Regions from separate parts of the Corallincola luteus genome, predicted to be linked through region 2. Evidence: predicted binding sites of a transcription regulator. Region 2 holds the regulator's gene; each other region holds the start of a gene.
The links. The regulator sigma-54, encoded in region 2, starts transcription at its own class of promoters, with help from an activator protein. The targets are predictions, from matches to a motif close to GTTGGCACGNNNNTNGNNT.
Positions count from the first base shown of each region.

Region 1: the regulator sigma-54 is predicted to act here: its motif matches at 2,200-2,218, upstream of EZV61_RS02220 (superinfection exclusion B family protein).
Region 3: the regulator sigma-54 is predicted to act here: its motif matches at 2,504-2,522, upstream of EZV61_RS09995 (nitrate reductase).

Region 1 is NZ_SJXE01000001.1:486,126-490,273, forward strand. It holds gene EZV61_RS02210 (putative bifunctional diguanylate cyclase/phosphodiesterase) at 1-680, shown strand, start outside; gene EZV61_RS02215 (hypothetical protein) at 699-1,502, opposite strand; gene EZV61_RS02220 (superinfection exclusion B family protein) at 1,564-2,160, opposite strand; gene EZV61_RS02225 (paraquat-inducible protein A) at 2,359-2,994, shown strand; gene EZV61_RS02230 (paraquat-inducible protein A) at 2,978-3,640, shown strand; gene EZV61_RS02235 (MlaD family protein) at 3,633-4,148, shown strand, end outside.
Region 2 is NZ_SJXE01000003.1:68,203-72,350, forward strand. It holds gene EZV61_RS08350 (HPr family phosphocarrier protein) at 1-185, opposite strand, end outside; gene rapZ (RNase adapter RapZ) at 191-1,063, opposite strand; gene ptsN (PTS IIA-like nitrogen regulatory protein PtsN) at 1,060-1,509, opposite strand; gene hpf (ribosome hibernation promoting factor) at 1,518-1,805, opposite strand; gene EZV61_RS08370 (RNA polymerase factor sigma-54) at 1,837-3,333, opposite strand; gene lptB (LPS export ABC transporter ATP-binding protein) at 3,423-4,148, opposite strand.
Region 3 is NZ_SJXE01000004.1:93,853-98,000, reverse strand. It holds gene nirB (nitrite reductase large subunit NirB) at 1-1,287, opposite strand, end outside; gene cobA (uroporphyrinogen-III C-methyltransferase) at 1,305-2,156, opposite strand; gene EZV61_RS09995 (nitrate reductase) at 2,558-4,148, shown strand, end outside.

The sequences.
Region 1 (4,148 bases), on a different contig from region 2:
CCTTGATCCGTTGGCGTCATCCAGAAAAAGGTCTGGTTTTTCCCGATGAGTTTATTCCGCAACTGGAGAACAGTGAGCATATTGTCGCTGTGGGTTATTGGACCATCGAGCACAGTATGGCGATCCTGCAACAGCTAAAACTGCAGGGACTTCCCGATATTAAGATCGCTATCAATTTAACCTCGCATCAGTTTGATGATGAAAAGTTGGGGGCCTTTATTTCAGATAACCTGGCCAGATATGGTTTGAAAGAGGCGCAGATTGAACTGGAACTGACTGAAAATACCTTGATTGGGGATATCGATAAAGTGCTGACCCAGATGCAGGAGCTGAGAAAGCGTGGCGTTTCCCTGGCGATTGATGACTTCGGTACGGGCTACTCTTCACTAGAGTATTTGCGTCGCTTACCTGTAAACATTCTGAAGATTGACCGCTCTTTTGTGATGGATCTGGACAACGATGAAACGGATCGGCAATTAGTACAAACTATTTTGGCGATGGCGAAAAATATGCATATGGATGTCGTGGCTGAGGGGATTGAGAAACATAGTCATATCGACTTTTTGGCGGAAAGAGGCTGCGGCTATGGGCAGGGCTACTTTATATGTCGGCCAATCGATGAGTTGCAGCTGATGATCGCAATTGATAAGCATCTGATCGACGGCCGTTGGCTTGGCTGATTGCGCGTCGTTATGGTTTTAGGAGATGTCATTGTCGTTAGCGGGGTTCTCTGTTTCTTCTGTTGTTTCTGTGCTAACTGGCGCTTCTGATCCATCTGCTTGCTCTATTTGAGCTTGTTGCTGTTCACGTACTTTTCTTTTTTCCGCTTGCCGCAATAGGTACAAGGTGTCACTTCCTAGCCGTTTACTGACGTGGGGCGGCAAATCATCCAAAAGATAATCCCCTTTCTGCTCGACCACTAGCTTGAGGTATTTGGGGATTGATAGCCCTCCAACCTTGGTGATCCTTACCTGTTCTGATAAGTGGCGCATTACCCTGTTTACCGCCGCGTTGGTAAATGCAAGCAAGGCTTTATCGTTGCGGTCGCCTGTTCTGTGGGCATACTCAATAAACTCTTTAAGATGGCGAACATGGATCAAGCGACGCATGTTGGCTGGATCCCACAAGCTAAACTCCATCTTGGGATTTAGGCGCTGATATTCGTCTATTTCGTTGTCGCCAAGGTAGGGAAAACAGTGAACTTCAAACCCCCAATCAGTAAACAGTTGATAGACCGCCAAGCGGGGCTTGTGTAGTTGTCGGGTGGCAGGATCTGTGAGTAGCTCTGAATTCCAATGTCGACGATTTAAAATATGCTTAAGGGCATGATCAAAGCCCTGTTTGAACATGCCGTCTAGATCTGCCGCTGCCGAGGCAATCTTTTGGAAAAGGGGAGGTACATCTCCCCAGGTCGCTTTGTATTTTTGTTGCGTGATCTGCTTTAGTGTCAGACCCTGAGGAGTCGATTTAGCCGTTGGCGACAATGGTTTGTTTCTCATCATGAACCTAGTCTGCCAAATATAGCGCTGTCATCTGCACTTGGCTATTGTCTGGGCCACTCAATCAGGCCGCAATTCTCCGACGTCGCATGCGCATATCTTTAATCACAAATGCTGGACGAGTTTGTTTCAGGTAACGAATTTGCTCTTCGGTCATATCGCCGACAGGTAGCTGCAATACGCGGCTGGTCAGCTTCGGACGTGCCCATTGATGAAGTGCGAAACCTTTATAGGCATCGGTTTCTTTCTCATCCGGTGCTGGATTCCGCAGCAGTACATGCGCTTCGAGTAGAGCTCTTACCGCCGGCTCATGATCTGGTAGCGTAATGGTGCTGCGACGTTGAATAAAAAACTCTCGCAGGATAGCTCGCTCTTGGTGATCTAACATTGTCACTTTTTCGTCGATCGCTTGCTTCATCTCTTGGCGACGTCGGCGGTTGAGCACCCAAGAAAAACTTTCCGAGGCGGTCTCGCAGATGAAAATTGCTGACACCAGAAAGAAAGCGATCCCCAACATGGGAGAGATCTCTTGGATAATTTCGGTCAACCCAAAACGCTCGATGATACGTGCTGGGCTAAACAACATTAAGGCGCATAGTGCCCAGATCCAAACCAATAGCTTTCTTGGTTGTAGTATTTGATTCCAGCTTAGTTGTGACATGATATTCAATTCCGTCAAAGTGATGACACTCTTCTGGATAAGCAAGCTTCGTGCCCAAAAAATTAGTTAATTAACTGCTAAGTAAGATCATGCTCCCGAATTGACAGATAGTGCTTGAGCTAGATAAAGATTATTATCTATAGTCTGTTTAAGATTAATAGCTTGCGTATGGCAGGCAGCAATTGAGGCGGGCCGTCGGTGTCGCAGAGTACAAAATCCTTGCCCGAATATGGCCATCTCACTGCGTGTCACGAATGTGACCTATTAGTCAATCTTCCCCATGAACGGGTTGGCTATCGTCTTAAATGTCCCTGCTGTGGTTATGTGATAGTTGACACTCGCTATGATGCCTTAGGCAAAACCCTTGCCGCTTCCCTCGCTGCGCTTTTGTTATTTATTCCTGCCAATCTGCTGCCCATTATGGCGATCAATATTGGCGACATGGGGCAGAGTACAACCGTATTGCAAGGCGCCAAATTGATGTGGCAAGCGGAGTATTTCTGGGTTGCCTTTATGGTGGTGCTCACCGCTTTTATTGTGCCGCTGCTGGAGTTGAGTTTGTTGTTAAGCATTACCGTGCTGGCGAAACTGCGACGAGGTATGGGATTTGTGGTCAGCGCAGTTAAGGTTTATCAGAAGATCCGCAGTTGGGGCATGTTGGAAGTGTATATGTTCGGCATTTTGGTTTCGATTGTGAAACTGGTCGATCTAGCGGACTTAGTGGTCAACGGTGGGCTTTACTGCTTCGGTGGCTTGCTGTTTTGTTCAACCTACGCTGCCGCGAGTTTTGATCCACATGAAGTATGGGAGATCGTTGATGAAACCAAACACTGATCCAGAAACGCCAGCGGCCAGTGGAAGGGCTATTCATCGTGGATTGGTGTTGTGTCACGATTGTCATAAGTTGAATCGCTGGGACATCAAACAAGCTCACGCAATTCAGCGTTGTGGTCGCTGCGGTGCCAAGATGCATCCTCGCAAACCTAATTCTTTAGCGCGTACCTGGGCTTTGTCTATCACCGCAGCGCTGTGTCTGATACCTGCCAACATTCTGCCTATTATGACCATTATCAGTTTCGGCAAGGGGCAGTCAGACACCATCATGTCCGGTGTTATCGCTTTGATCCATTATGAGATGTACCCGATCGCGTTAGTGGTGTTTATCGCTTCGGTGGCGGTGCCCGTGATGAAGCTATTGGGGATCTGGATACTTTGCTTGTCGGTGCAGTTTGGCTGGAATAGCAGCCCTCGGCAGCGAACCGTGTTGTATCGGATGGTTGAATTTATTGGCAAATGGTCGATGTTAGATGTGTTTGTTATCGCCATTCTAGTTGCATTAGTTAATTTAGGGGCGCTGGCGACGATTGAAGCTGGCCATGGCGCTACCGCATTTTGTTTGGCGGTGGTGATTACAATTTTTGCGGCTGAAAGTTTTGACAGCCGATTGATTTGGGATCAGGAAGAGAATCGCAATGAGTGACGTTGAAAGTAATAACGACCAAAGCAATTCCGACGATATCGCCGAAGCGTTAGTTGAGAAGCGGAAAGGTATCCCTATGGTCTGGCTGTTGCCACTATTGGCGTTGGCCATTGGCGGTTGGTTGGTCTACAAAAGTATTACCGAAGCTAAGCTGCCAGTTAATATTGCTTTTGATACGGGTGAAGGGATTGTCAAAGGTAAAACCGAAGTCCGCTACAAAGGCTTTACCATCGGAGTGGTCGATGACCTGATTATGAACAAGACGCTTGACGGTGTGACCGCTGTGGTTCTGTTTGAGCGCGATGCCGAGCGCGCCCTTCGCGAGGGCACCCAGTTTTGGTTGGTTAAGCCTGAGGTGACTTTGGCCGGCGTGTCTGGTCTCGATACCCTGTTGTCTGGCAACTACATTGCCGTCGATTTGGGTGATAGTAATGGTAAGCCAGCAAAAGATTTCGTAGCCTTGCCGAAAGCGCCGCCTATGGACGATAACACGCCGGGCCTGCATATC
Region 2 (4,148 bases):
TGCCCCATACAGGTTTCCATCATCAGCAGTCCCATGACACTGGCGGCGGAAGCGGATTTTCCTTGATGCTCAATCATCACTTCGGCATCAAATTTGTTGACCAGCATGACTAACTTGGTTGCTGCACGGGCATGCAAACCCAGTTTGTTTTTTATCAGTAGTTTCTTTTCAATGCGTTGTGTCATAAAGACTAATGACCTAGTTCTCGGTGACGGATCTGAATTTCGTTACGTAACTCTTTGAACTGCTTTGCCAATGTTTCGGCAATGAACACAGAGCGGTGTTGTCCACCGGTGCAACCGATAGCGACGGTTACATAGCTTCGATTGTTCAGTTCCAGATGTGGCAACCAGGTATTGAGTAAGTTGTTTATCTGCCAGATGAATTTGGCCACGATCGGTTGGCGGCTAAAAAACTGCTCAACTGGGGCGTCTAATCCGGTCATGGGGCGTAGTTCTGGTTCCCAATGGGGGTTGGGTAAGAATCGTGCATCAAACACATAATCAGCGTCTTGCGGAATACCGTATTTAAAGCCAAAGGACTCAAATACTAAAACCAGATGGCGATCAGCATTGCCTAGTAACCGTTCTCGCACCAGATCGCTGAGTTGATGTATCGACAGCTGAGAGCTGTCTATCTGAAGATCGGCACGGGAGATAAGCGGTTCAAGTAAACGCTGCTCTGCTTCAATCGCTTGCTCCAGAGATACACCATGCTTGGAGAGTGGGTGGAGCCGTCGAGTTTCGCTAAAGCGCTGGATCAATGCACTCTGCTGCGCATCCATAAACAGAACCGTACAGCGGCATTGCTGACATAAAAGGTCGAGAATTGTTTCCAGCGTATGTGGGTCTTCGGGCAGGTTTCTGACGTCAATGCTGACGGCGATATCGCTATAGTGCCCACTTACTTGAGCAACCAGTGTCGGTAGCATGGCTACCGGGAGGTTGTCGACACAGTAGTGACCTAAATCCTCCAATACGCGAAGCGCAACACTTTTGCCTGAGCCTGAGCGGCCACTGACAATCGTTAGTTTGGGTTTTGCGGCCACGTCAGTGCTGGTCATGAATCGGTGATGATTTCGTATAATTGTTGATCGTTAGCGGCACAGCGGAGCTGTTTGAGGACTTGTTTATCTGACAATTTGGCGGCGATAGCCGACAAGGTCTTCAGATGTTCCTGACAACTCTGTTCTGGAACCAAGAGGGCGAAAATCAGATCCACCGGTTTGTTATCAATTGCATCAAAGGCGATAGGCTCATCGCACTGCAATAACACGGCGACTGCTTTATTGGCGTTAGTGATCCTACCGTGGGGAATGGCAATGCCGTTACCTATACCGGTACTGCCTTTCTTTTCACGTTCTAGAATACTTTCGAAAATGGCTTTGTGGCCATGTTCTGGCAAGTGCTTGGCTGCCAATTCACTGGCCATTTCTAATATTCGTTTCTTACTTGAACCATGGACTGCACTTCGGGTGCAGTCCAGGCTAAGTATGGATGATATATCCATAGACATCTCTAGTGAGCGTTTAGCTTTTCTTTGTGTTTTATTACTTGCCGATCGAGTTTATCGATCAACGAGTCGATAGCTGCATACATATCACGATGCTCTGCATTCGCAAAGATCTCTCCACCATTTAGGTGCAGTGTGGCTTCGGCTTTTTGGGTTAATTTCTCAACATTGAGGATCACGTGGACATTGTTGATGTGGTCAAAGTGGCGCTCTAATTTACTAAATTTTCCGTCGACATACTCTCGCAGAGAGTCTGTTACTTCTACATGATGGCCGGTAAGATTGATTTGCATAGACCTCATCCTTATTTAGTTTTATTGCCTGCTATAGCAGGCTTTTTCGCTGATTTGACGGTGGAATAGACAAGGATTCCCGATACTTCGCAATGGTTCTCCGCGCTACCTGAATTCCCTGATCTGCCAGTAGGTCAGCAATCTTGCTATCTGACAAAGGCTTATTAGGGATTTCTGCCGCCACAAGTTTCTTGATTAACGCTCTAATTGCCGTTGAAGAACATTCTCCGCCACTTTCAGTACTGACATGACTGGAGAAGAAATACTTGAGTTCGAAAATACCCCGTGGGGTATGCATATATTTTTGCGTGGTTACCCGAGAGATGGTGGACTCGTGCATATCAACCGCTAAGGCAATATCATTGAGTACCATTGGCTTCATCGCTTCATCGCCGTACTCAAAGAAGTCGCGTTGGAACTGTACGATACAGTTGGCGACCTTGAGTAGGGTGTCGTTACGACTTTCCAAACTTTTGATGAACCACTTCGCTTCCTGCAGATGAGAGCGTATATATTGACTGTCAGTGGTGTTCTTTACCGTCCGGCTCATCGCTGCGTATTGCTGATTCACTTTCAGCTTGGGTACCGAGTCAGGGTTTAGCTCAACCACCCAACGTCCAGCTTTTTTCATTACCGACACATCTGGGATCACATATTGCTCATCACCGCTGATCACTGCGCTGCCGGGGCGCGGATTCAACGATTGGATCACCCGCAGAACTTCACGTAGCTGGTCTTCTTTCAGTTTGGTCTTGCGCATCAATTGGCGATAATCCCGGCTGGCTAGCAGGTCAATATACTGGCCAATAACCTGGCGGCACTCTTTTAGCCAAGGTGTCTCTTTGGCAAACTGATTGAGTTGTACCAGCAGACACTCCTGCAATGTGCGGGCACCTACGCCAATGGGGTCGAACAGTTGTACTCGCTTAATGACCGCTTCTACTTCATCAAGTTCGATATCTTCCTGCCCTAAAGAAGTAAGAATATCGTCGGCGGTGACCGTCAGGTAACCCGATTCATCAATCCCATCGATTATCGATGTCGCAATGGCTCTGTCGACATCTGTGAACGGGGTTAATTGCATCTGCCATTCCAGATGATCTTGCAACGACTCTGTGGTTTCGCCTTGATAGGTAAAGTCGGCGTCATCACTGAACGAGGAACCTGAAACGGGCGCTGCTGAAAGGTGGTCATCCCAGGTTGTATCGGTAGGCAGTTCTTCATTGATTTGTTGTTGGTTGAGCGCCTCAGATGTTTCCATGGCTGCATCTTCGCGCTCTTCCGACTGATTATTTTCAGCATTAGCCGTGGTTTGTTCCAGCTTGTCTGTCGCGGTATGGCTTTCACCATTAAGTTGCTCACTGGTTTCTTCCGCTTCGTTTTGCTCGAGTAGCGGATTATTATCCAGCGCTTCTTGGATCTCTTGCTGAAGGTCGAGCGTCGACAATTGCAATAGCCGGATTGCTTGCTGCAATTGCGGCGTCATGGTGAGTTGCTGACCTAAACGTAACTGTAATGACGGTTTCATCTACTTCCGTGACATTTAAAATAATGCTGTTGCTGTCATCGTTAATCGGCACTCAAAAGAGCCCGATGTATCAACGCTGGTTACTTACACTATAGCCGGAATTGTTCCCCGAGATATACGTCTCGTACCTTTTGGTCGGCTAACACTTGTTCCGGTTTTCCTTCGGCGATTAACTCTCCGTGGCTAACGATATAAGCATATTCGCACACATCGAGTGTTTCTCGCACGTTATGATCAGTGATCAATACACCGAGACCACGGTCTCTTAGGTGTTGAATAATCTTTTTTATATCCGTGACTGAGATAGGGTCTACGCCAGCGAAAGGCTCATCCAACAGCACGAACCTAGGCTCCACAGCCAGCGCTCTGGCAATCTCTACTCGGCGGCGTTCACCACCTGACAGTGACATACCTAAGCTATCTCTGATGTGAGTGATGCTAAACTCTTCTAGCAGATGTTCCAAGGTTTCCGTGCGCTGTAACCGGCTTAACTCTGGACGGGTTTGCAGTACTGCCATGATGTTGTCAGCGACACTGAGCTTACGAAAAATGGAGGACTCCTGTGGCAGGTAACCGATCCCCTTGCGCGCTCTGATATGCATGGGTGAAAGGGTCACATCTTCATCGTCAATCGTGATGCGCCCTTTATCGTTGGGTACCAGTCCAACCACCATATAGAAGGTGGTTGTTTTACCTGCCCCATTCGGTCCCAATAAGCCAACTATTTGGCCATCATTCAGCGCTAAAGAGACATTCTTAACTACTTGTCTATCTTTGTAGCTCTTGGCTAATTGACTGGCTTTCAATGTCGCCAT
Region 3 (4,148 bases), on a different contig from region 2:
ATGGCAAGAACAGATCTGAGCGCTGTCAGGCAGAGCATCTATGCCAAGTCCAGCGCTGGCTTCTTCGCCGTCGATTGCAGGTAAAATGAAGACTTCTGGTGACTCAGGCAGATCCATATCATTTAGGTGAAGCTGCAACAGTGAACCGTATGCGTCAGCATCACCCACCAGAACAGCGCCTAATAGCTTCTTGTTGTCGCTAGAAACAACCAACTTTTTGTACACCTGCGTGTATTCATCACAGAAGGTGTAACACTGGGCGCCTTCGGTATTGGCGTGGGCGTCACCGATGCTGGCAACGTCAATACCAAGCAGCTTGAGCTTGGTGCTCATGTCTGCGCCCTTAAACTCAAGGTCTCCACCGGTGATCTGGTCAACGGCGGCTTTGGCCATCTGGTAACCCGGCGCGACCAAACCGAAAATACGACCGTCCCAGAGGGCACATTCACCCACGGCGTAGATATCTTCAGCGCTGGTCTGACATTTGTCATCAACCACAATGCCGCCACGTGGGCCTACTTCAATATCAAACTCACGTGCCAGGTTATCCCGTGGACGGATACCTGCCGAGAAAACGATCATATCGGTTTCCAGGAAGCTACCGTCAGCAAAGTTCATGCGATAACGGCAGGTTTCGCCAGCAACGATTTCAGTGGTGTTCTTTTCGGTATGAACAGTCACGCCGATATCTTCAATCTTGCGGCGCAGTAACTTACCGCCACCTTCATCTAACTGCACTGCCATCAGGCGTGGTGCAAATTCGACAACATGGGTTTGTAAGCCAAGGTTCTTAACCGCGTTGGCGCACTCCAGGCCCAATAGGCCACCACCCACAACAACACCGACTTTGCTACCTTCGGCGGATGCGGTGATTGCTTCTAAATCTTCAATTGTGCGGTAAACCAGGCAGTGTTCTTGTTCATGCCCTGGTACTGGTGGCACAAACGGGAAAGAGCCCGTTGCCAGGATCAGCTTGTCGTAACTTTCTACGATGCCTTTGTCCGTGGTGATAGTTTTGGCTTCTTTATCGATAGAGACAACTTGCTGATTCACCAGATAACGTACCTGACGCTCATCGTAATAAGCCTCGCTGGTCATCATCAGATCATCAACCGTTGCACCAGTAAAATAGCTCGACAACTGGACACGGTCATAAGCCAAACGAGGCTCTTCTGCAAAAGTGGTTATTTCATAACTATCAGCGGCTTGGTGGCTGCTAAGTTCATCAATGAACTTATGACCAACCATGCCATTACCGACAACAATGACTTTCGTTTTATTTGTCATAGTGGGATCCCTCTAAATTATGCTGACAGCTCGTGCTGTTCTGATTCGATTAAAGTGTTAAACCAGTTAAGGGCAGGGGCTAACGTAACTACCTCGCCAATAACGACCAATGTTGGAGATGGCAACTGGTGTTGCTTTGCCAATTCGGGCAACGTTTCTAATGTGCCTATAACGGTTTGTTGTTCTGGACGGCAGCCATTGGAAATCAAAGCGGCCGGCGTGTTGGTTGGCATACCGTGATAAGACAGTTCACGGCGAATATCAGGAAGTTTGCTCAGCCCCATATAGATAACTAGCGTTTGTGCCGGGCGGGCAAGGGCATGCCAATCGAGGTTAAGTCCGGTTTCACCGTGGGCGGTAATAAAGGTACAAGCTTGTGCCATACCGCGGTGAGTGAGTGGGATACCTGCATAGCTGGTGCAGCCCGATGCCGCAGTGATACCTGGCACGATCTCTACATCAACGCCAATCTTGCGCAGGGTTAAGGCTTCTTCACCGCCACGACCAAATATAAACGGGTCGCCTCCTTTAAGACGGCAGATGTTAAATCCTTCAGCCGCCTTAGTGACTAACAACTCGTTTAGTGCCGACTGGCTGATACTATGATGATTTTTCGATTTGCCGACAAACAGCGCTGCGGTTTGTTCTGGAAACAACGCCCTAATTTCATCGCTGACCAGCGCATCGTAGAGAATTAGGTCTGCTTGTTGAATAATGCGCAGAGCTTTAACTGTTAGTAGTTCAGCGTCACCTGGGCCCGAGCCGACCAACCAGACTTTACCTTGCGAAGAGGCTGACTTTGATGGAGTTGACTGCTGCTTAAGCGCTCTTGTTTCATTGTTCAGCGCGATAATCTTATTTCCCATCATTTACCCTCAAACTTGCTGCTGGTTGTAAAAACAACGCTATTTGACTAGGTACAAAGCAAGGTTGAGGCCAACTGTGTTTTTGATTAGTTGGTTTTATCTAACGCACTGTAATTTAATGATTTATTTGCCAGCCTCGATTGGTAGTGTCTAAATCCACTCTATGAGTAGGGGTAGTAGGTCTATCTCGCTATAGGTAGTGTTTTGATAAGCTGCTTGCCCAATGTGATCTAGGTTGCACTTTTATCTTGCGCCAATAAAGTGCAGCCGGGGCAGCTTTAACGAGTTGTCAATTTAAGGCTCTAAGGCTGAAATGCCGTTACGGCGGGGGTTTTACGATGTTTTGCCAGTGTGGCAAGGGTATTGCACCAAAGCAACGCAGAGATGTTTATTAGGAGTATTCCATGACCAACGACTGGGTGAAAACAACCTGCCCATACTGTGGCGTCGGGTGTGGCGTTGAAGCCAAAGCAGATGAATCGGGCAAGGTCACTATTCGCGGTGACAAATCCCACCCAGCGAATTATGGAAAGCTGTGTTCTAAAGGGCTCGCGCTAGGCGACACGGTTGTACCCACCGGGCGCTTAACGCACCCCTATCAAGATGGTCAGCGTATTAACTGGCAACAGGCACTGAACACGGTAGCGAAGCAGTTTCGCGATACGATAGATGCCCACGGGCCAGACTCTGTCGCGCTCTATGTGTCCGGCCAGTTGCTCACCGAAGACTACTACGTCGCCAACAAATTGATGAAAGGCTACGTTGGCTCAGCCAACATCGATACCAATAGCCGACTTTGCATGTCATCTGCGGTGGCGGGGCATAAGCGTGCATTTGGTACTGACACTGTACCTGGTTGTTATCAGGATTTTGAAGTGGCAGACCTACTTGTGCTGGTTGGTTCGAATTTAGCCTGGTGTCACCCCATCCTGTTTCAGCGGGTAAAGCAGGCCAAGTTAGACAAGCCAAACATGAAGATCATTGTGATCGATCCACGGGTAACAGATACCTGCGATATCGCCGATCTACACTTGCCGATCAAGCCCGGCAGCGATGTCTTACTGTTCAATGCATTACTGGCTTATCTGGCAGCGAACGATCATCAAGATCCTGAGTATCTTTCCAAATATACCGAAGGGGCCGAGCAGGCATTGCACGCCGCCCATGCCGATCAGGGCGATTTGGGTGATTTACAACAAGTCGCCACAAAGTTAGGTATCGATAACGCTAAGTTGACCGAATTTATGGCGCTGTTTGCTGCCACAGAAAAAGTCACCACCGTATATTCTCAAGGCGTAAACCAGTCCACCAGTGGCGTGGATAAAGTCAACGCGATCATCAATTGTCATCTGTTAACGGGTCGTATCGGACGCCCCGGCATGGGCCCGTTTTCGATTACCGGTCAGCCTAATGCGATGGGTGGACGCGAAGTGGGTGGACTGGCCAATATGCTGGCTGCCCATATGGAGTTTACTGACGATGCGATTGCGCGGGTGCAGACGTTTTGGGATTCGCCGACAATGGCCACAGAGCCAGGTGCCAAAGCGGTCGATCTGTTTAATAAGATGGAACAAGGCGAGATTAAAGCGGTTTGGATCATGGCGACTAACCCTGTCGTCAGCTTGCCCGATGCCGATCGCGTAAAGGGTGCGCTACAGAAGTGTGATTTTGTGGTCGTATCGGACTGCATAGCAGATACAGATACCACCCGTTTAGCCAATGTATTGTTACCGGCGCGGGGCTGGTCAGAAAAATCAGGTACAGTCACCAACTCAGAGCGGCGAATTTCGCGGCAGCGCGCTATTGTACCGCCAGCAGGTGAAGCCATGGCCGATTGGTGGATCATCTGTGAAGTCGCCAAACGCATGGGATATAAACAGGGGTTCAACTTCTCCCACGAAGGCGAGATATTTGCCGAGCATGCACAGCTGTCTGGATATGAAAACGACGGTTCGCGCGACTTCGATATCAGCGCGTTCAGTAATATGAGTAATG